One region of the Alicyclobacillus sp. CIJ1 genome, then DNA from elsewhere that is predicted to be linked to it. Evidence: riboswitches for the same ligand, from Rfam matches in the RefSeq annotation. Region 1 holds a riboswitch; the other holds the start of a gene.

Region 1 (10,376 bases):
CGTTGTCGGATCCGCACTTCTGCCGGCCGACCTTCCTGGCGTATCCGGATGCCATTGAGCACGAGGAACTGACGAAGGCGTTTATTGCCATTGTGACGCAGCACTATGGGGGGAAGCGAGCTTGATGGAACCGCTCGAGGACTTCCCCAGCCGTCCCTATGTACATATCTATCCGGGAAGCTGGGTGAAGTCCTTCTTCGTTCTCTCGTCTGAGCGCATGCAAACCGACACGCACAAGTATCACTTGATCTATGTACAGGAAATTCATTGGTGTGGTATGTACAAAGCATGCAGAATGAAGAACTGGAAGTGTCCATGATGACTGTGTTGTACAGGTATCTGGTTTCCATGGTCGTCGCGGCTTTATGGACCGTTGCCGAAGAACTGGTGAGTTCCTTCGTCAATTACGGACCCATTACGAATTCAACGTACGGAGTCATTGCCCCAATGTTTGTCGTCTTGATGCCCGTATTGGCAAACGCCTTTTCAGTTCCTTTCGCGCGGGACTTTATCCATCTCGGCAGAATCAGGCTGCCGACGTTAAGGGATTTCTTTGTCTTTCTTCGAGTCAGTATATTAGCATACATCCTGTTTTTTGCATCGAATTTTTGTTTGCGTTCGATGAATGACAACCCTTTTCCATCCCTTCGATGGTTTCTTTGGCTGCTGATTCTGGTGTGTTTTTCGGTGTTGGCGTTTGGAGCAAGCGGTCTTGCTTTTCTTTGTGGCTTCCGGGACCGCTCTGCACTTCGATGTTTTTCGAGAGCCTTGACAATCTACAAAAACAACTTCCTAAAAACAACTGGCATCAGCATTTCGGTTTTAGTGTTCTTGGTTCTTCTCTTCTATTTCATCAAATCGCTCAATCAAGGTAGATGGTTCGATTTTGCAAATAACGTCTATCTCACAGTGTTTGGAGTATGTTGGGTGATTGCGAATGATGTCATTCAGAAAATGGGCAAAGAACTTCGAGGTTTATCATCTCGCTACCCAAAATAAAAGGCCATCCGCCGGACCAAAGCGTCCGGTCGGATGACCTGCGTTTCAACAATCCCGGTCTTTCAGCGCCCAATGAGCTCTTTGGCCAGTTCGTAGACGTGATCGACCGTGAAGCCGTACTCGCGCACGACGACATCGCCGGGTGCCGAGGCGCCGAAGCGGTCGATGCCGAGCACCTTGCCATCGAGGCCGACGAACTGGTACCAGCTCATCGGGTGCGCCATCTCCACCGCGAGGCGCTTGCGCAGCGCGCTCGGCAGCACCGACTCGCGATAGGATGCGTCTTGCTCCAGGAACACGTCGATGGACGGGAACGAGAGGACCCGCACCTTCACGCCCTCCTGCGCGAGCCGCTTGCCCGCCTCGAGCACGAGCTGGACCTCGGAGCCGGAAGCCAGGAGGGCGAGATCGGAGCCATCCTCGTGTTGGAAGACGATGTACCCGCCGCGATCGAAGTCGCCCTTGTGCGCCTTCACTTCCGCGAGCATGGGCACCTTCTGGCGGGTGAGCGCGAGCGCCACGGGCTTGTCGCGGTGCGTCAGCGCGTATTTCACCGCGAGCGCCGTCTCGGTGCCGTCCGCAGGGCGGAACACGCGCAGCCCGGGGATGGCGCGAAGCGACGGCAGCTGTTCGATGGGCTCGTGCGTCGGTCCGTCCTCGCCGACGGCGATGGAGTCGTGCGTGAGGACGAAGAGCGACGGCTGCTGCATGAGGGCCGCGAGGCGAACCGCCGGGCGCAGATAGTCGACGAACACGAGGAACGTGCCCGCGTAGGGGAACACGCCGCCGTGCAGGCAGATGCCGTTCATCATCGCACCCATCGCGTGCTCGCGGACGCCGTAAAACACGTTCTTGCCCGCGTAATCCGGCGCCTTGAAGTGATCTTCGTCCTTGATCATCGTATTGTTCGACTTCGACAAGTCAGCCGATCCGCCGAGCAGCGTCGGAATGTGCGGGGCAATGGCGTTGACGACCTTGCCGAACGCCTCGCGCGTGGCGATGGCCTCGTTGAACTCCGGCAGCACCTTGTCGAAGTCGACGTCGACCTTGCCCGCGAACGCCTGCTCGAAGGTCCGGGCGAGATCGGCATGCGCCTTGGCGTACGCCTGGAAGGCCTCGTTCCACGCCGCCTCCGCCTTCGCGCCCTTCTCCTTCACCTCGGCGAACAGCTTGCGCACCTCGTCCGGCACGTAGAACTCCTCTTCGTAGTGCCAGCCGTACGCAGCCTTGGCAGCTTGCGCCTCTTCCTTGCCGAGCGGGCTGCCGTGCGCGCTGGCCGTCCCCTGCTTCTTCGGCGCGCCGTACCCGATGATGGTCCGAACCTCAATGAGCGTCGGCGCATTCGTGAACGATCTCGCCTTGGCGATAGCCGCCTCAATCTCCTCGAGGTTGTTGCCGTCCTCGACGCGCAGCACATTCCACCCGTAAGCCTCGTACCGCTTCTTCACGTCCTCGGTGAACGCCCAATCGGTGGGCCCGTCGAGGGAGATGCTGTTGGAGTCGTAGAGCACGATGAGGCGGTTCAGCTTCAGGTGTCCCGCGAGCGAACTCGCCTCCGCGCTGATCCCCTCCATCAGATCCCCGTCGCCGCACAGGACGTATGTATAGTGATCGATCACGTTGTGCCCGTCGCGGTTGAACTTCGCCGCCAGGAACCGCTCCGCCATCGCCATGCCGACGGCCATCGCGATGCCCTGACCCAACGGCCCTGTGGTCGCCTCGACGCCTGGCGTGTGCCCGTACTCCGGATGCCCCGGCGTCTTCGAGCCCCACTGGCGGAACTGTTTGAGATCCTCCAGCGTGACGTCGTAGCCGGACAGGTGCAGCAGTGAGTAGAGCAACATCGACCCGTGGCCCGCGGACAGCACAAACCGATCCCGGTCCACCCACTTCGGATTCGCAGGATTGTGCTTCAGGAACCTTGTCCAAAGCACGTAGGCCATCGGCGCGGCGCCCATCGGCAGGCCCGGATGGCCGGAGTTCGCCCGCTCGACCGCGTCAATCGACAGCGTGCGAATCGTGTTGACTGCCAGTTGATCGACCTCTGTGAAGGGCATCATGTCCCACTCCCACTCCATGTTTTCAGCCGACGTCCCTATGATACCACAAATTCCGCCCTTGCCCGTGGGAAATGTGGCCTCGCGGCCATCAGTTCACCAAGTCGTACGGACAAGTTCCTCATGGCCGAGGCCCGGCGATATCCGGGCCTCAATGCGCCCACAGACACGCGACCGCGGCGGCCACCACAGCCCCTGCCGCGATGACGTCCACCGCCCGAAGCCGAATGTGGCGCCAGTACGTCCTCGCGTCCCATCGCTCGGCGGGCGGCCCGAAGAATCCCCGCGCCTCCATGGCGATGGCGAGCCGCTCGCTCACCCGGATGGATTGCGCGAGAAGTGGAAGAGCGTATCGGACCGGGCGAAGAAGCCACCAGCCCTCCCGCCCGCGCACGCGGCGCGCCATGCGGAAGACGTCGAGATCGTGCTTGAAGCGGCCGAGAAAGCCTGTGCCGGCCATGGCGCCATACGACAGTTTGGGCGGCAGGTGGAACGACTGCGACAGGCCGACCATGAAATCGGTGCCGTCCGTCGTGGCGACGAGCACGTACGCGAGGACCACCGTCGCGAAGGTGCGCAGCACGACGAGCAGCCCCTGCCTGAAGCCGTACCCACTCAGGTCAAACCAGAGCCAGTGCACCACGCGCGTACCCGGCGGCGCCGCTGCATTGGCCGCAAAGGCCCACAAGTACACCGCGTAAATCAGCAAAAGCGGCGACAGGCGCTTGACGAGCTTCCACGGCGACAGCCAGCCGAAAGCGAAGGCCAGCGCGCCGACGAGCGCCCAGATCCACCCCTCCTCGGCAAACGTGCGCGCACAAAGCGCGACCGCTGCGACGCACAACAGCGCGGCGGCCTTCACATCGGGGTGCCAGCGCCGCAGGGGCGATCTCGCCCGGCGCCCGGACGATGGCGCCTTCGCGGGCGGAACGCCCGCCTCGCGCTCGGGCACTCCCCCGACGACTTGCACGGGGCTTCTCTCCACGGGCGCTGTCTCATCTAGGCGCGCCCGCCGCAACAGCTCTCGATTTCGCAGCAACGCCTCCGGCGGCCCGTCGTACAACACACCCCCATCCGCCAGCACCATCACCCGATCCGCGTGAGCCGCGACGAGATCCAGATCGTGCGTCACGGCGATCACGGCCTTGCCCGCCTCGCAAAGCGCATCGAGCCTTTCGAGGATCATTCGCTCCGACGCCTCGTCTTGGCCATAGGTGGGCTCGTCGACAAGCCAGACGTCCGCGCCTTGGCGCATCATGACGGCCATGGCGAGGCGCCGCTTCTGCCCCTGGCTGATGCCAAACGGCGACAGATGGGCGCAGCCCGCAAGCCCAAACGCCTGAAGCTCGCGCTCCACGTCGTCCGGCACCTCGTCCCCGAGCACGCGCCCGGCGATCTCGTCCGCCACGCGCTCGTACAAGAACTGGTACTCCGGGTTTTGAAAGGCATAGGCAATGCGCCCGTAGCGGGCCTTGGCCGGCATCCGGTGAACCAGCTCGCCCCGGTAGCGCACCTCGCCCGACGTGGGCCGCCGGAGTCCCGCGAGCACCTCAAGCAGCGACGACTTGCCAGCGCCATTTGGCCCCAACACCGCGAGCCACTCGCCGGGCCGGACCGAAAGGTTAACGTCCCGCCACACGTCGCGCTCACCATATCGGAGGGCGAGGCCGCGCGCCTCGAGCACAGGCGCTTCGTCCGCGCGCAGTGTCGCCGCGCGGCGCCTTTGCCGCGGCGCCCGGCGCGGCGCCTCCTCCGGTCGATACATGGTCCGCAAGCGGCCGCCCGGCGCAAGCTCCACCACCGCGTCCGCAACATCGAGGAACGGCTCGTACCGGTGCTCGATGACCATCACCGTCTTCCCCGCCTCCTTCAGGCGGCGGATGACGTCGTAGACGTGGCGGCGCGAATCGGGATCCAGATTCGCGGTCGGCTCGTCGAGGATGACGAGATCCGCGTCCATGGCGAGCGCGGATGCGACGGCGAGCTTCTGCTTCATGCCGCCGGAAAAGACGCTGTGTCGCGCGGCCAGAGCCACGTCGAGTCCCACGGCCGCCAAGGCGCTTTGCAAGCGGGGCGGCATCTCGTCGCGCGAAACCCGCAGGTTCTCGAGGCCGAACGCGATCTCGTCGTCCACCCGGTGCATGCAGAACTGGAGATCCGGATCCTGAAACACGTAGCCGATCTTGCCTGGCGCCTGAAGCTCGGGCGCCAGCCGAATTTCGCCCTCCACCCGCGCCTCGATGGAGCGCGGCAAGATGCCCGCGATGGCCATGGCGAGCGTGCTCTTGCCGCACCCGCTCGGGCCGATGAGAAGCAGGCATTCGCCTTTTGAAAGCGATAACGACACGCCGGCGAGCGCGGGCTCCGACGCCTCCTCGTACGTCACGGTCAGGTTGCGCACCTCGAGGGCCAGGGCCCGCTCGATCCCTGCAGCCGCGATGGTCATGCCGACTTCACCGACCGCTTGGCGATCTCGTAATTGCGCAGCGCGCCGGTGCGGGCAAGCGCATCCGCGAGCGCCTTCGGCAACAGGCCGCCGAGCACCGCGCCGCTCACAAGCGAGATGACGACAAACGCGATCTGCGTGCCTAAGTGCAGCTTGTCGCCGCCATATTGGAAGTACCATTGGAACATGAAAGCCGCAGACGCCAGTACGCCGGACAACGTGCACGTTCCCGTGTTCCACACGCGATAACCGAAGATCAGGAAGGCGATTTCCGAACCGATGCCCTGAATGAGGCCCGAGATCATGTTGGCGAGCCCCCACTGCTCCCCGAGCAAAAGCTCGACGGCCGCCGCCACCAACTCCGCGATGAGTGCCGCACCTGGGCGCCGCACGATGTACGGAACCATCACGCCGGCGATCATCCAGAGCCCCGTCATGACGCCCTGAAGCGCGTACGCGGTCGCCGGGATGAGGGCGTACAGCACGTCCCATACGCGGTAAATGCCTCCGCAGACAATGGCCAATACAACCATCAGGATGACTTCGCGCAGCTTCCACCTCGACATCGCATTCCGCTCCCCTTTCGTGGAACAGGCCCTGGGAGCGCCGCACGCCACAACGAAAACGCCCTTTTCACCACGCAGGGAAAAGGGCGCACATGGACGATGACGGGCACTTCCTCACGCTGGTATTACCCAGATCGAGTCCACAGGGTTGGCGGATGTCCGCCTCTCAGCCTTCCGGCACCCCTAGGCCCTTCTCACGATGAAATTGTTCGACTTCAGTGTATCATCGCAGTTCGGAAGGCACAAGCCGCGTGGCTCAAAACCGCTCTCGGATGAGCATGGCGGCGTTCAAAATGAGAAGCACGTTGGACATGATCCAGATGCCCAAGGCGAAACCGCCCCAAAACCCGCCTCCCAGGTGGAGGTATCGGCCGTTCGCGAGCAACATCGAATTCATGGCCATCGTCAGGGCCAGGATGGCGAGCCGCTGCCGCTTGGACAGGCGCTTGCGGCAGGGCGTGCCCAGAAATGCGAACCACGAGCGCATGTGGATCCTCCTTGCGGCGCCACGGGCTTGAAGTTGCGCCGCGACGTTCAGAATCTTATGATGAATGGTAACATCAGGTTCGTTTCGCGTCAAGCTAGCGGAGCATGGGAAAAATTGGATGTGAGCGATGGTGGAAGGCATCGTGAAAGAATGGCGAGAAGAAGAAGGCTTCGGCTGGATTCGCGCGGAGGACGGTGAGGACGTCTGGGTGCACTTCAGTGCCATTCTCCCCCATCCTGACCGATTCCCGCGCGGATACCGCTTTTTGCGCAAGGGCCAACGCGTCGAGTTCGATCTCGTCACCAACCCTCATTCGGAGGAGCAGTGGCGAAGCGCGAGGAACGTCGTCGTGAAGGATTCCCTGCGCCAAACACCGCCACCATCGCGGCGTGCTCAGGATGCCGTAAGCTCGCCGCCTCGCCCCTATCCCCAGCGATTCGCTGCTCGCGCACGGGGGTTGGACGGCCGCGGGCCGGGCACGCCGACGTGATCGCGCCTCGATGGCGCAGCAACTCCCGAACGCGCGAGCCGGCGCTTCCCAGACCCTCGGATGAGACGGCTCAACGCCTTGCACAGAGGGCGCTCGCGAACCCGCCGAGCGCCCTCGCGGAAGCGCGGCACGCAACGCACCCGGATGGCATCGTCCGCCCTAGGCGCGCAACGCCCGCCGCAAAGTGGCCATCTCGATGGCCCCAAGCGCAGCCTCCGCGCCTTTGTTGCCGGCCTTGGTGCCGGCGCGCTCAATGGCCTGCTCGAGGGTATCCGTGGTCAACACGCCAAACATCACAGGAACGCTTGTGTCGCGGCTGACCTGCGCAATCCCCCGCGCCGCCTCGCCCGCGACGTAATCGAAGTGCGCGGTGGCGCCGCGGATCACGCAACCCAGCGCCACCACCGCGTCGTAGCGCCCGGACTCGGCCATCCAGCGGGCCACCACTGGAATCTCGTAGGCGCCGGGCGCCCAGGCGAGTTCAATGTGTTCCTCGGATACGCCGTGGCGCCTGAGCGCGTCCAGAGCGCCCTCGACCAGCTTGCTCGTGATAAACTCGTTGAACCGAGACGCCACAATGCCAATGTGCAAATCCTGTCCGATGAAGTTCCCCTCATACACGCGCACGTGTCATGCTCCTCTCTCGAACGGGCATCGCGCTCTCTCAGAGGTTGAGCAGATGCCCCAACTTGTCCCGCTTCGTACGCAGATACGCCTCGTTGTACGGATTGCGGTCCACCTCGAGCGGCACGCGCTCCACGACCTCGAGCCCGTGCCCCGCGATGCCTTTAATCTTGCGCACGTTGTTCGTTAAAAGGCGCATCTTGCGGATGCCGAGATCGCGCAAAATCTGCGCTCCGATGCCGTAGTCGCGCAGATCGTCGGCGAAGCCGAGCCGGTGGTTGGCTTCCACCGTGTCGAGACCCTGATCTTGCAGCGCATACGCCCGGATTTTGTTCAAGAGGCCGATGCCGCGCCCTTCCTGGCGCAGATACAACAAGACGCCCTTGCCTTCGCGCGCTATCTGGCGCAGCGCGGCGTGAAGCTGAGGCCCGCAGTCGCAGCGCAGGGATCCGAACGCGTCGCCCGTGAGGCACTCGGAGTGCACCCGCACGAGCGTCGGCTCGCCGTCGGAGACATCGCCCATGACGAGCGCGATGTGCTCCTTGTCGTCGATCTCGCTCTCGTACACCACGGCCCGAAAGTGGCCATACGCCGTGGGCAGCTCCGCTTCGGCCGCCCGGCGGACGAGCTTTTCCGTTCGCTTGCGGTACGCGATGAGATCCGCGATGGTGATGAGCTTCAGGCCGAAACGCTCCGCCACCTGCTCGAGCTGCGGCAGGCGCGCCATGGTGCCGTCTTCGTTCAGAATCTCGCAGATGACGCCGACCTCAGGCTCCCCGCAGAGGCGGGCGAGATCGACCGCCGCCTCGGTGTGACCCGCACGGCGGAGCACGCCGCCGGGCTTGGCGACGAGCGGAAACACGTGGCCCGGCTTGCGAAAGTCGTCCGGGCCCGTGTCCTCCGACACGATGGCCGCAATGGTCTCGGCCCGCTCGAAGGCCGAGATGCCGGTGTGGGTGGTGGCGAGATCGACCGACACCGTGAAGGCGGTACCGTAGTTGTCCGTGTTTCGTTCATACATCGCTTCAAGGCCGAGCCGCTTGGCGCGCGCTTCGGTGATGGGCACGCACAAAAGTCCCCGGCCGTGCGTGATCATGAAATTCACCACGTCCGGCGTGGCGCGGCTGCCGAGCGCGACGAAATCTCCCTCGTTCTCGCGGTCCTCATCGTCCACGACAATGACGACGCGGCCCTGGCGCAAATCTTCGAGCGCCTCTTCGATGGTGTTCATGCTCCACGCCCCCTCTTATCGCAAAAACCCGTGCCGCGCCAGAAACGCCGCATCGATGCCGCCCGACGCGCCCGCGTCGCCGCGGTACATCAAGAGCCTCTCCACGTACTTGGCGATCACGTCGCACTCGATGTTGACCGTCTCACCCGTGCTGATCTCGCCAAACCGCGTGACCGCCTGGGTGTGCGGGATGATGGACACCGAGAACCTGTCTTTTTCCGCGCGCATGATGGTGAGGCTGACGCCGTCGACGGCCACGGATCCCTTGTCCACCATGTAGCGCGCGAGGGACGGATCGACGCGAATGACAAGCACGCGTGCCTCCCCGTCCGGATACACGTCCGTCACGTGGCCAATCCCGTCGATGTGCCCGGTCACGATGTGACCTCCGAACCGCCCGTCGGCGCGCATGGCGCGCTCGACGTGCGCGCGGCCGCCCGGCTGAAGTCCCCCGAGGTTGGTGCGTCGCAGCGTCTCGGGGACCGCCGTGGCGGTGAACAAGCCGCTGCCCACTGTCTCCACCGTGAGGCAGACTCCGTTCACAGCGACGCTGTCACCGACCCGCAGGTCGTCCATGAGAAACGGCGCCTCCAACGTAAAGGTGGCCCCGCCGGTGTGGCGAGATACCGCCGCGAGGCGCGCAGTTCCTTCCACAAGTCCGGTGAACATGCTCACACCTCCTCACGATAGTGAATTCGCCCTGTGAGGACGGGATGGTCACCCAGCCATTCGCTCCTCACGCTGTGAAGTTGAACGGCCTCGGCCATCGACTGGGTGAAAGCGCCCGCGAAGGCGGGCAACCCGCTGGCGAGGAGCTTGGGCGCCACATACACGCGCACCTCGTCGATGAGCCGGCTCTGAAGAAGCGCTGACGCAAGCGTGGGCCCGCCCTCCACCAGAAGGGCATTCGCCCCTTCCGCCGCGACAGCCGAAAGCGCCGCGTGCAGATCCAGGTGGCCGTCCCGCTCGGCCACCGGCGCGATGCGGACGTCGCCCTGTTCCGCGAGGCGCCTCGCGGCCGGAGCGGAGGCCATGCGCTCCGACGTGAGGAGAAGCGTGCGCCCGGGCGCCGCCAACAGCCGCGCGGTCGGCGGCGTGCGAAGCCGCGTGTCGAACACCACGCGAAGCGGCTGACGATCTCGCCTTGTCCCCGTGGCGAGATCCCTCGCGGTCAACTCGGGATCGTCCGCGAGGACCGTGCCGACGCCGACGCCGATGGCCGGAATGACTTGCCGCAGCCGATGCACGTCCTCGCGCGCCGCGAGTCCGGTCACGTACTGGCTGTGGCCACTCGATGCGGCCACGTGCCCGCTTAGCGTCATGGCCACCTTGTACACCACGTACGGGCGACCGGTCTCGACGCGGTGAAAGAAGTGGCGGTTCAGTTCGCGCGCCTCCGCTTCGAGCACGCCGACCGTCACCTCGATCCCGGCCTCCTGCAGGCGCTTCACGCCGAGCCCGGCCGTGCGCGGATCC
Region 2 (10,376 bases), on a different contig from region 1:
GCGCGTTCGTCGTGATGGGCATCAGTGCGTATCAACTGTTGCGCAAGCGCCACATCGAAGTGTTCCAGCCGAGCTTCGCGATTGCATCCATCGTGGCCGTGGCCGCGAGCTTTCTCGTGATGGTCGTCGGGCACGAGCAGGCGCAGTATCTCCTCGTGTCCCAGCCAATGAAGCTGGCGGCTTCGGAGGCGCTCTGGCAGACCAGTGGCAGCCCGGCCCCGTGGACGCTGTTCGCCATCATCCACGCTGGCGCGCACAAGAACACGTGGATGATTCAGATCCCGTACCTCCTCAGCGTGCTCTCTTACAACCGGTTGTACGGCAGCGTGCCCGGCATCCTCGAGCTCCAGCAACAGATGCAGGCGAGATATGGCGCGGGCAATTACATTCCCGACGTCCCGGTGATCTTTTGGAGCTTCCGCATCATGGTCTTCGCCGGTGCTCTGATGTTCCTCGCCTCCGCATGGGGCGTGTGGCGGATCATTCGCAATCGATTGGTTCCTAGCCGGCGCTACCTGAAGTGGATGCTCTGGGCCACGTCCTTGCCCTTCATTGCGAACACCATGGGCTGGATCATGACCGAAATGGGGCGGCAGCCGTGGGTGGTGTACGGCCTGCAGCTGACGCGAGACGGGGTGTCACCGACCGTGTCCGCGGGCGAGGTGCTCACCACGCTCATTGTCTTCACGGTGCTCTACGGTCTTCTTGCCGCGGTGGACCTGTTCCTCATCGCGCGCGTCGTGCGACAAGGGCCGGTGGAAGACGATCACGGCGATGAATCCGAGTCGCTTTCGCCGGTGGCGCTTTGATAGGCGTGCGACGAGCCTTAGGAGGTGCGCGAGATGACGCTTGAATCGTTCTGGTTTGCGATCATCGCCGTGTTGTTCATCGGTTTCTTCTTCCTCGAGGGCTTCGACTACGGGGTGGGCATCCTGGTCCCGTTTCTCGGCAAGACGGATAAGGAACGCAGGCTGCTCATCAACACCATCGGGCCGTTCTGGGATGCCAACGAGGTGTGGTTCATCACGGCGGGCGGGGCGATGTTCGCCGCCTTTCCCGGCTGGTATGCCACGCTGTTCAGCGGATTTTACATGGCGCTCTTTCTGCTCCTGGTGGCGCTCATCGGGCGAGGTGTCGCCTTCGAGTTTCGGAGCAAGGTGGAACATCCGGCTTGGCGGAGGTTCTGGGACTGGGTCATCTTCGGCGGCAGCCTGTTGCCACCACTCCTTTGGGGCATTGCCCTCGCCAACATGATGCACGGCGTCCCGATTGATCAGCACAAGAACTACGTCGGATCGTTCTGGGATCTCATCAGCCTGTACTCCGTCCTGGGCGGGGTGAGCATGACGCTCCTCTTCGTTTTGCACGGGGCGCTCTTTATCTCGCTCAGAACGTCCGGCGTGCTGCAGGAGAGGGCTCGTGCCGCCGCCATGGCCGTGGGCGCCTGGGCGACGGCGCTCACCTTCCTGTTCGTCGTGCTGAGCTATCTCGAGACGGACATGTTCACTCGCCGAGGCATCGACCCGGGCGTCGTGCCCATCCTCGCCGGCTTGGCCCTGTTCTCGGTCCAGTTCTTCATTCGCGCAAAGCGGGACGGGTGGGCGTTCTTCATGACGGGGCTGACCATCGTTCTTTCCACCATCACGGTGTTCATGGACCTGTTCCCGCGGGTGATGGTCAGCTCGCTGAACCCGGCCTGGAGCCTGACGATTTACAACACGGCGTCGAATCCGTATTCCCTGAAGGTGATGACCATTGTCGCGCTGACGGTGGTGCCGTTCGTGCTCCTGTACCAGGGATGGAGTTACTGGGTGTTCCGGAAGCGTCTGTCGAGCGATCATCCGCTCGAATACTGAGGAACGAAGGTGAAGCCCATGCGTTCCGTCACTCGTCACCTGCCTGTCGCGACGCGCCAGGAACGACGTACGTTTCTGCTCGCATCCGCCGCGTCCGCGCTCGCGGGGCTCATGGTGCTGCCGCAGGCGTGGTACCTGTCGCGGGTTGTGAGTTCTGTATTCCCGCGTGCGAACGGGTCACACGCGTGGCTCGCCGCGCTCACCGCGTTCTTCGCCGTCATTGCGGCGAGAGCGCTCCTGATGGCAGCCGCCAAGTGGCTGTCTCAGCGCTTCGCCTCGCATGTCAAACGGCGCATTCGGCGCGAGATGGTGGAGCAAATGGCTGCGCTTGGGCCGGTGGCGGTGCGCCGCCATCCGGCCGGAGCGTGGCGGACGTGGCTCACGGACGGGATCGACGGAATGGACGCGTATCTCGCGAGCTACCTCCCGCAAGCCGCCGCTTCTGCGGCCGTTCCGATGGCCATCCTCGCGTTTGCCGCGATCGAGGATCGGTTGACGGCGGTCATTCTTGCGGGGACGGTGCCTTTCATGGTGCTGCTGCTCGTCCTCGTGGGACAGGCGGCGCAGAAGGCCACCGACAGGCGGTTTGAGGCCCTCGAACGGCTCGGCGGCCATTTCCTCGACGTGGTTCGCGGGCTTTGGACGCTGAAAGTGTTCGGGCGCAGCCGAGCGCAGGTGGAGATCATTGAGCACGTGGCGGACGACTACCGGCGGACGACGATGAAGGTGCTCCGGCTCGCATTTCTGTCCTCGCTCGTGACGGAGCTTTTTACCATGGTGAGCATCGGCCTCGTGGCCGTCTCGCTCGGCATCCGCCTCTTGAGCGGCCACATGGATTTCGCCGCGGCGCTCGTGCTGCTCCTGCTCGCGCCGGAGTATTACTTGCCGATTCGCACGGCGGGTGCCCAGTATCACGCAGCGCGGGACGGCGTGGCGATGCTCGAGCGGCATCGCGAGGTGCTTGAGACGCCCATACCGGCCATGCCAGCGCGCGACGGAGGCCGGACGCCGCTTTTGAGCCCTAAGGGCGTCACCATCGAGTTTCGTCACGTCACGGTCCGCTACCCCGGCGCCGCGAAGCCCGCGCTTCAGGACGTCTCGTTCCGGATTGGCCCGCGCGAGCTGGTCGCAGTCGTCGGGCCGAGCGGCGCGGGCAAGAGCACGCTCCTCGCCGTGCTGCTCGGCTTCATCCGGCCGGAGTCAGGCGAGGTGCTGGTCGGCGGCGTGCCGCTCGACGAGATCGATCTCGGCGTGTTTCGCGGTCATCTGGGTCTCGTCGCGCAGGAGCCGGCGTGGTTTCACGCGACGATGCGCGACAATCTCACGTGGAACGAGGCGCGATCCGACGAGGAGATTCGGGAGGCGCTTTGGATGTCGGGGCTTGACGAGGTCGTCGAGCGGTTGCCTGGCGGCGTCCGCGCGGAGCTCGACGGCGAGCGGGTGCAGCTTTCGGGCGGCGAGCGGCAGCGGCTGGCCCTGGCGCGTCTGGTCCTCCGGAGGCCGGCCGTGGCGCTGCTCGACGAGCCGACGAGATCGCTCGATCTCGCCACCGAGCGCGCGCTTGAAGAGCGGCTTTTGCCGTGGCTGAAGGAGCGCACGTCGCTCGCCGTCGCGCATCGGCTGAGCCTCGCGCTCGCGGCGGACCGCGTGCTCGTGTTGGACGGAGGCCGCGTCATCGAGGAGGGGCGGCCGGAGGCGCTGCTCCAGGCAAACGGCGCCTTTCGAGCGATGGTCCGCCGGTACCGCGGCGAGGAGGTGTCCGCATGATGCGCCACCTTCGTTGGATGCGTCGCTGGCTGCGCCCGGCGCGGGGTCGCCTGCTCGGCAGCTTGGGCCTGTCGATGGGCACTGCGCTTGCGGCCACGGCGATGATGGCCACGGCCGGGTATCTCATCTCGGCGTCGGCGCTTCGCCCGCCCACCATCCTGATGCTCTGGGTGCCGATTGTCGCCGTGCGGTTCTTCGGCACGAGCCGGGCGGCCATGCGCTACCTGGACCGACTCGTCTCGCACGACGCCATTTTGCGCCTGGGGGCGCGGCTTCGTGCGCTCGTCTTCGCCCATCTGGACGCTCAACCCGACGCGTGGCTCGGGCGCAGGACGGGTGAGGCGCTCGATCTCGTCCTCGCGGACATGGATCGGCTGCAGAATCTGCTTCTCCGCCTGGCGCTTCCGCTGGTGAGTGCCACGGGCGCGAGCGCCGTCACCGCAGTGTGGCTTTGGCGGATCAATCCGCGACTTACGGCCATCTTTACCGCTGGCGTGCTCCTGGTGGGTGTGATCCTGCCGGGACTGCTGCATGCGCTGACGGCCCGGTGGCAGAAAGCTCGAGACGCCCTGCGGCGCGCCCGCACGGCCGCCCTGGACGATCTCGTCCGCGGGCTGGAGGAGGTGCTGGCGCACGGGGAGGCGGGCCGGGCGCTTGCGCGGCTTTGGGAAGCTGAAGCGAAGGAAGATGCCTTCACTGCGAGGCTCGATGCGGCGAAGGCGGCGGCAGAAGGACTGTCGTTTGCGGCGGCCATGGCGACCGTCGGCGGCCTGCTCGCGGAAGCCATTCGCCTGCACCTCGCGGCGTATCTGCCCGGCACCCTGATGGCTGCCATCGCGCTCGCCGCCGTGGCCTCGTTTGAACCGTGGCTCGCGCTCGGATCCATTCACGCGGAGGCGCGCGAAATGGCCGTGTCCGCCTCTCGGTTGGCAGGGGCCGCGCCTCTCGCCGTGCGCCGCCGGGACCCGGAGCCGGAAGCGGCGATGTGCGAGGGCGACGTTTCCTCCGCAAACACGGTCCTGTCCATCAAGGGGCTTAGCTGTCGCCGCGGCGCTCTTTGGGCCCTCCAGGGAATCGATCTCGAGGTCAAGCGCGGCCAGCGCGTCGCGATCGTCGGGGACAGCGGCGCGGGGAAGACGACGCTGCTCGAGGCCGCCCTGGGTCTCATCCCCATCGAAGAGGGCGACATCCGCTGGTTCGGGCGCCCCATCGAGGCGTGGTCGGACGCGGATCTTCGCCGACTCGTGACCGCGGTGCCGCAGGACGCGTATCTGTTCCACACGTCCCTGAGGCAGAACCTCCTCTTAGCGCGCCCCGACGCGACGGACGAGGACATCGCGCGGGCGCTCGAGGTCGCGCAAATTGAAGATCTCGTGGCGCGCTTGCCGGATGGCCTGTCCACCGTCGTGGGAGATCGAGGCTTCGCGCTTTCGGGCGGCGAGCGCCAGCGCATCGCCCTCGCGCGGGCCGTGCTCCGCGGCGCGGAAGTTGTGCTCTGCGACGAACCGACCGCTTCGCTCGACGTCGAGACGGAGCGGGCGTTCGTGGATGCGTTCTTCCGCGCGACGGAAGGAAGGACGGTCGTTTGGATCACCCACCGGCTGGTGGGGCTTGAGCGGATGGACGACATCCTGGTGATGCAGGGCGGTCGCGTGGTGGAGCGGGGGACGCACGCCGCGCTTCTGCGGCAGGGCGGCGTGTATCGACAACTCTGGGACTTGCAGCGCGACCGAGCGTTTGGCGCGCAAAACGGGCTCACAAGGATGTCCGCTGCGCCAACGCCGCGGCCGCAGCTTTCGGGTCGGGCGCCGACATGATGGCTGATACGACCGCGACGCCGTCTGCGCCTGCAGCCATGACCTCCGGCGCCCGCTCGACGGTGATGCCGCCGATGCCGACGATGGGAATGCGGACGGCGCGCTTGCAGGCGGCGAGCACATCCAGGCCCGTGAGGACGGCGTCGCCTTTGGTCGCCGTGGGATACACGGATCCGACGCCGAGGTAATCGGCGCCGTCCTGTTCGGCCTGCACCGCTTCGCTGACGGATCGCGCAGAAACGCCGACGACGAGCTCGGGAAAGCGAGATTTCACGAGGGAGGCGGGGAGGTCCGTCTGTCCCACGTGCACCCCGTCCGCGCCCGACAAAAGGGCGATGTCGAGCCGGTCGTTCACGATGAAGAGCGCGCCGTGGGCGGACGCGAGCTCCCGCAGGCGAAGGGCGAGCTTGAGCATGGGCCCGCCGTCCTCCTGTTTGCGCCGCAACTGCACGCAAGTCACGCCGCCCGCGAGCGCCTGCTCCACGATGGCCGCGACCTCCTCGTGGTCCGGGCGGTCGTCCGTCACGAGATACACGCGGAGCTTGTCCGTCCAGTCCCGCCTTGTCATCCCACTCATCCTTTCCGAATGCGCGCCCGGGCGTCGACGTCGCCTGGGGTCACGGCGTATAGCGCGTCAAGCAGCCGAACCTGAAAGCTCCCCGGTCCGCTCGCGCCCTCGGCTGCCATCTCGGCCGCCACGTTGAAACACGTGATGGCGGCGACGGTCGCCTCGAGGAGCCCGCCCTTGGTCCCATCCGAGACGGCCACAAAAGCGCCGATCACGGCCGTCAGCGAGCACCCGGATCCGGTGATGGCCGCTTCCCACGGATGGCCGTTTTCGAGCTGGTATACCACCTCGCCGTCCGTGACGAGGTCCCGCTCTCCCGTCGCCGCGACGACGAGGCCGCGATCGCCCGCGAACCGCATCATGGCGTCGACCAGTCCGGTCCCGGCAGCCTTGGCGTCGACGCCCGCCACCTCGCCGCCCGCGCCCGTGATGACGCCGATCTCGCCCTGATTGCCGCGCAGAACCTGGATGTTCCGCGCCTCGAGGAGCCGCATCGCCGCGTGGGTGCGGTACGGCGTGGCGCCGGCCCCGACGGGATCGAGCACAATCGGCACGCCGCGGCGGTTCGCAGCTTCGCTCGCGAGATCCATGCTCGTCACGACGTACGGGTCGAGCGTGCCCAGGTTGAGCGCGAGCGCCTGGGCGATGGCAACCATGTCCGCGACCTCCTCGTGCGCGTGCGCCATGACGGGCGAGGCGCCGAGCGCGAGTAGAGTGTTGGCTGCAACGTTCGTCACGACCAAGTTCGTGATGTTGTGGACGAGCGGGCGCTCCTCGCGCACGCGCTGGAGCCATTGTCCCATCTGCATGTGCAAATCTCCCTTCGGCTGAGCCAAATCTCAGAGTGGAGGAGCGGTCTCGGCAAACTGGTGGCCATCGAACACGTACATCCGCCCGGCCTCCACCCGCTCCGGCCAGACAGGGGATTGGCTGTGATCCGTGGGCCCATGCCCGCGGCCGACGTCCCAGTCCGCGGCCGCCGCGATGGCGCGCGAGATGTACGACTTCGCCGCGGCGATGGCCTCGAGCGGCCGAGCACCGCGGGCAAGGGCAGCGGCGATGGCGGACGAAAATGTACAGCCGGTGCCGTGAGTCTTGTGGCTCGGGACGCGGGGGGCGGCGAAAAACGTCCAGGTGCCGTCGTGGAACACCACGTCGATGGCGAGATGGCCCGCGCCTTCGAGATGTCCGCCTTTGACCACGGCATACTGCGCGCCGAGCCCTGCCAGCGCCTCGGCCGCCCGCGCCGCGTCCGCGAGCGAGCGGATGGGGATGCCGGTCAGTCGCTCTGCCTCCGGCGCGTTGGGCGTCGCGACGAACGCGAGCGGCAACATGCGCTCGATCACGGCCGCGACATCGTCCGGATGGAGCAGCGCCTCGCCGCCTTTCGCGATCATCACCGGGTCCACGACGATGGGGCAGTCGACGCCCGCGAGGATTTCCGCGACGGCGTCAATAGCGGCTCGATGACCTAGCATGCCCGTCTTGATGGCGTCAAAGCCCAAATCGTCGCGCACGGACTCGAGCTGCGCGCGCACGATGTCCACGGGCAGCGGATACACGGCCTGCACACCGACAGTGTTCTGCGCGGTGACGGCGGTGAGCACGCTCATGCCGTACACGTCGAACTGGTGGGCCGTCTTCAGGTCCGCCTGGATGCCTGCGCCGCCGCCCGAGTCGGATCCGGCGATGGTCAGCATGCGCGCCACGTGGCCGTCAGGGCGTCGAAACATCCTGCACCGCCTCCTTGGGAAGCCACGACTCGCCGCGGTACGCCATGTCGAAGAACCGGTACTCGAGGTGGCAGCTCGCGACGAACGCCGCCTCGACCCGGCGAGCCCGCTCGGGCGAGAAGTGGGCGGCCTCGCGATCGATCATCGCGAACAGGCGGTGTGTGGCGCCCTGCATGCCGGGATCGGCGTAGAAGCGGATCCATGCCGCGAAGGGGTGATCTGGCCGCTCCTCGAGGATGGGTTCGAGCCGCTGGCCGATCTCGACATACACGTGATGGCACGGCAGGATGGCCGCCACGAGTTCCGCGAAGTCGCCGCGCGCCGCCGAGGCCAGGAGGTGGCTCTCGTAGTGGTGCAGCGTGGGCAGCTTCGGCCAGCCCTCCACGTCCTGCGCCGTCGCCCCCGCGTAACTAAGCAGGTTGTCGTGCGCCTCGGTTTCGCCGCCGAGGAGAAGCGCCATGCGCCCGTGGAAGTCGGCCACGTCTTCGTGCCTTGGCGCGAGCGCCGCGGCATGCGCGAAGACGCGCAGATAGGTCTCCAGATACGGCTCGTCCTGGCTGACGTAGCGAATGGCCGCTTCTTTTGGAAGGTTCCCTTCGGCGATTCCTCGCACGAACGGATGGCGCACAATGGCGTCGAGAATGGGATTGGACATGGCAATGAGCGATGCGGAAAAGGACATGGAAAACGCCTCCTCTGCCGGAGGCCATAAGGGGAACACGGGAGGGGTCCCATGCGCCACTTTCCTACGCTGGCATTACCCAGGTCAGGTTCAAAGGGTTCGGGGTGTCCCCCGTCTCAGCTTTCGCTCCCCTAGTGGCATCCAAGCTCGTTTGCAATCTATCATAGCATCTGAGAGAACCGCTGGCCATGGCGGCCTGCGCTGGGGGCGTTTCCATGCGCGTGCGAGACGTGATCGCGGCCGTTGAATCGATGATGCCTTGCGATGACCGGGCCATCTCCGTCGACGGCCTCGTGTGCGGGGATGCGGAGGCGCCGGTGCGCGCCGTCGGCGTGACGTTTGTCGCATCCGTGTCCGCCGTGGAGGCGGCGCGGGCGAATGGGATTGATCTTCTGCTCAGCCACGAGGGCGCCTTCTTTCGCCACCAAGGCGATGCGCCCGCCAATGACGCCGTCGCTTCGCAGAAGAAGCGGCGCTTGCTCGATCTCGGCGTCGCGGTGTATCGCCTGCACGATCGGCCGCATCGCACGGCGCCCGACTGGATCGCCGAGGGGCTCGCGGAGGCGCTTGGGTGGGCGGCGGACGTGCGTCTGCGGCTTGCGGCGCCGTGCGACGTGCCGGTCTCCGTCTGGCCGGAAGGCCGGCCTATGGACGACGTGGTGCGGGAGGTGTGCGCTCGGCTCGGCCTGCCGCGCGTGCGCATCTCCGGACGCGCTGACGTGGTGCGCCGCGCCGCGCTTTTGCCCGGCTACCGGGGCACGGGCGATCTCGTCGCCCACGTGTTCCAAGAGACGGGCGCCGATGTGGTGTTGGTCGGCGAGGGGCCGGAGTGGGAGGCCATGGAGTACGCGCGCGATGCCGCCGAGCTGGGACTTTCCCGCGCGGTGTTATGGCTCGGTCACCAGGCGAGCGAGTCGCCGGGCATGCGCCGTATTGCGGAGGCTTTGAGGCTCCACTGTACCGTCCCAGTCTTGTGGTTGGATCAGCCCCAGGCGTACACGTGGTTTGAGGGCGGGGATGGCTGATGTATGCTCGGTCATCGAACCGCAAGTTTCACCACGGTTGAGGCGCCCGAGTCTCCATCGGCCCATCCCGAACAGTGGAGAGAGGATGAAGGTTCGTGTTCGACACCCTGTCTATCGCACAACTCGTGCGGTCCGTCGCACAAACGGATCGATTCCGCCGTTGGCGAGGCATTTCGCTCGCGCTGCTCGGCTCCGTATTGTGGGGCGTCTCCGGAACAGCGGCACAGGTTTTGTTCCACGCCTATCACGTCGGTCCGGCGTGGCTCGTCGCCGTTCGAATGGTAGTCTCCGGCGTGCTGCTCCTCGCTGCCGCCTGTTGGACCGCGGGTCCGGCCGCGGTTTGCGCGCCATGGCGATCCCGGGCGTCCGCGTTCCGGTTGACGATCTTTGGCCTCGCCGGACTCCTCGGCGTCCAGTACACCTACTTTGCCGCCATTCGGACGGGAAATGCGGCAACCGCCACCGTTCTCCAATACATGGCCCCTCTCGTCATTGTCGCGTATGGAGCCGCGCGATCTCGTCGACTGCCTTCGCATCTGGAAGCCATCTGCGCGGCGCTTGCCATGTCAGGTTGCTTTCTCTTGGTCACGGACGGCCATCTCGGGCGGCTCGCGGTCTCCGATGCCTGCGTGATCTGGGGGCTTTTGTCGGCCGTCGCTGTAGCCGTCTACACGCTGTATCCTGTACCGCTGCTTGCCACTTTCGGCCCGCTGGTGGTCACGGCCTGGGGGATGCTGATTGGCGGTTCCGCCATGGTGGCCATCGGCTTGCCTCACAACGGAATACCTGCGCTGCCTTTTGGCGGGTGGTTTCTCGTCGGCTTTGTCGTGTTGTTTGGCACGCTCGTCCCGTTCTATTTGTATTTGGCCAGCCTTCGCGACATCACGCCGGCGGACGCGAGCCTCGTCGCGAGCGGCGAGCCGCTGGC

Evidence for each region. A riboswitch is a leader RNA that binds a small molecule or an ion and turns the genes downstream of it on or off. The one in region 1 is predicted to bind thiamine pyrophosphate.
Region 2: linked by a shared signal. The riboswitch ahead of tenA (thiaminase II) and the one ahead of AC27E8_RS13715 (ECF transporter S component) in region 1 are both predicted to bind thiamine pyrophosphate.

The regions. Positions count from the first base shown of each region.
Region 1 is NZ_BAAJPH010000143.1:140,123-150,498, reverse strand. It holds gene AC27E8_RS13745 (LysR family transcriptional regulator) at 1-125, shown strand, start outside; gene AC27E8_RS13740 (hypothetical protein) at 271-999, shown strand; gene tkt (transketolase) at 1,062-3,059, opposite strand; partial or broken gene AC27E8_RS13730 (energy-coupling factor transporter transmembrane component T family protein) at 3,208-3,936, opposite strand; partial or broken gene AC27E8_RS13725 (ATP-binding cassette domain-containing protein) at 4,330-4,680, opposite strand; partial or broken gene AC27E8_RS13720 (ABC transporter ATP-binding protein) at 4,975-5,502, opposite strand; gene AC27E8_RS13715 (ECF transporter S component) at 5,499-6,068, opposite strand; TPP riboswitch at 6,163-6,263, opposite strand; gene AC27E8_RS13710 (hypothetical protein) at 6,325-6,555, opposite strand; gene AC27E8_RS13705 (cold-shock protein) at 6,698-7,045, shown strand; gene ribH (6,7-dimethyl-8-ribityllumazine synthase) at 7,205-7,672, opposite strand; gene AC27E8_RS13695 (bifunctional 3,4-dihydroxy-2-butanone-4-phosphate synthase/GTP cyclohydrolase II) at 7,710-8,900, opposite strand; gene AC27E8_RS13690 (riboflavin synthase) at 8,916-9,569, opposite strand; gene ribD (bifunctional diaminohydroxyphosphoribosylaminopyrimidine deaminase/5-amino-6-(5-phosphoribosylamino)uracil reductase RibD) at 9,572-10,376, opposite strand, start outside.
Region 2 is NZ_BAAJPH010000063.1:269,458-279,833, forward strand. It holds gene AC27E8_RS02765 (cytochrome ubiquinol oxidase subunit I) at 1-809, shown strand, start outside; gene cydB (cytochrome d ubiquinol oxidase subunit II) at 843-1,856, shown strand; gene cydD (thiol reductant ABC exporter subunit CydD) at 1,875-3,623, shown strand; gene cydC (thiol reductant ABC exporter subunit CydC) at 3,620-5,440, shown strand; gene thiE (thiamine phosphate synthase) at 5,379-6,008, opposite strand; gene thiM (hydroxyethylthiazole kinase) at 6,014-6,811, opposite strand; gene thiD (bifunctional hydroxymethylpyrimidine kinase/phosphomethylpyrimidine kinase) at 6,848-7,741, opposite strand; gene tenA (thiaminase II) at 7,725-8,423, opposite strand; TPP riboswitch at 8,468-8,566, opposite strand; gene AC27E8_RS02805 (Nif3-like dinuclear metal center hexameric protein) at 8,639-9,448, shown strand; gene AC27E8_RS02810 (EamA family transporter) at 9,544-10,376, shown strand, end outside.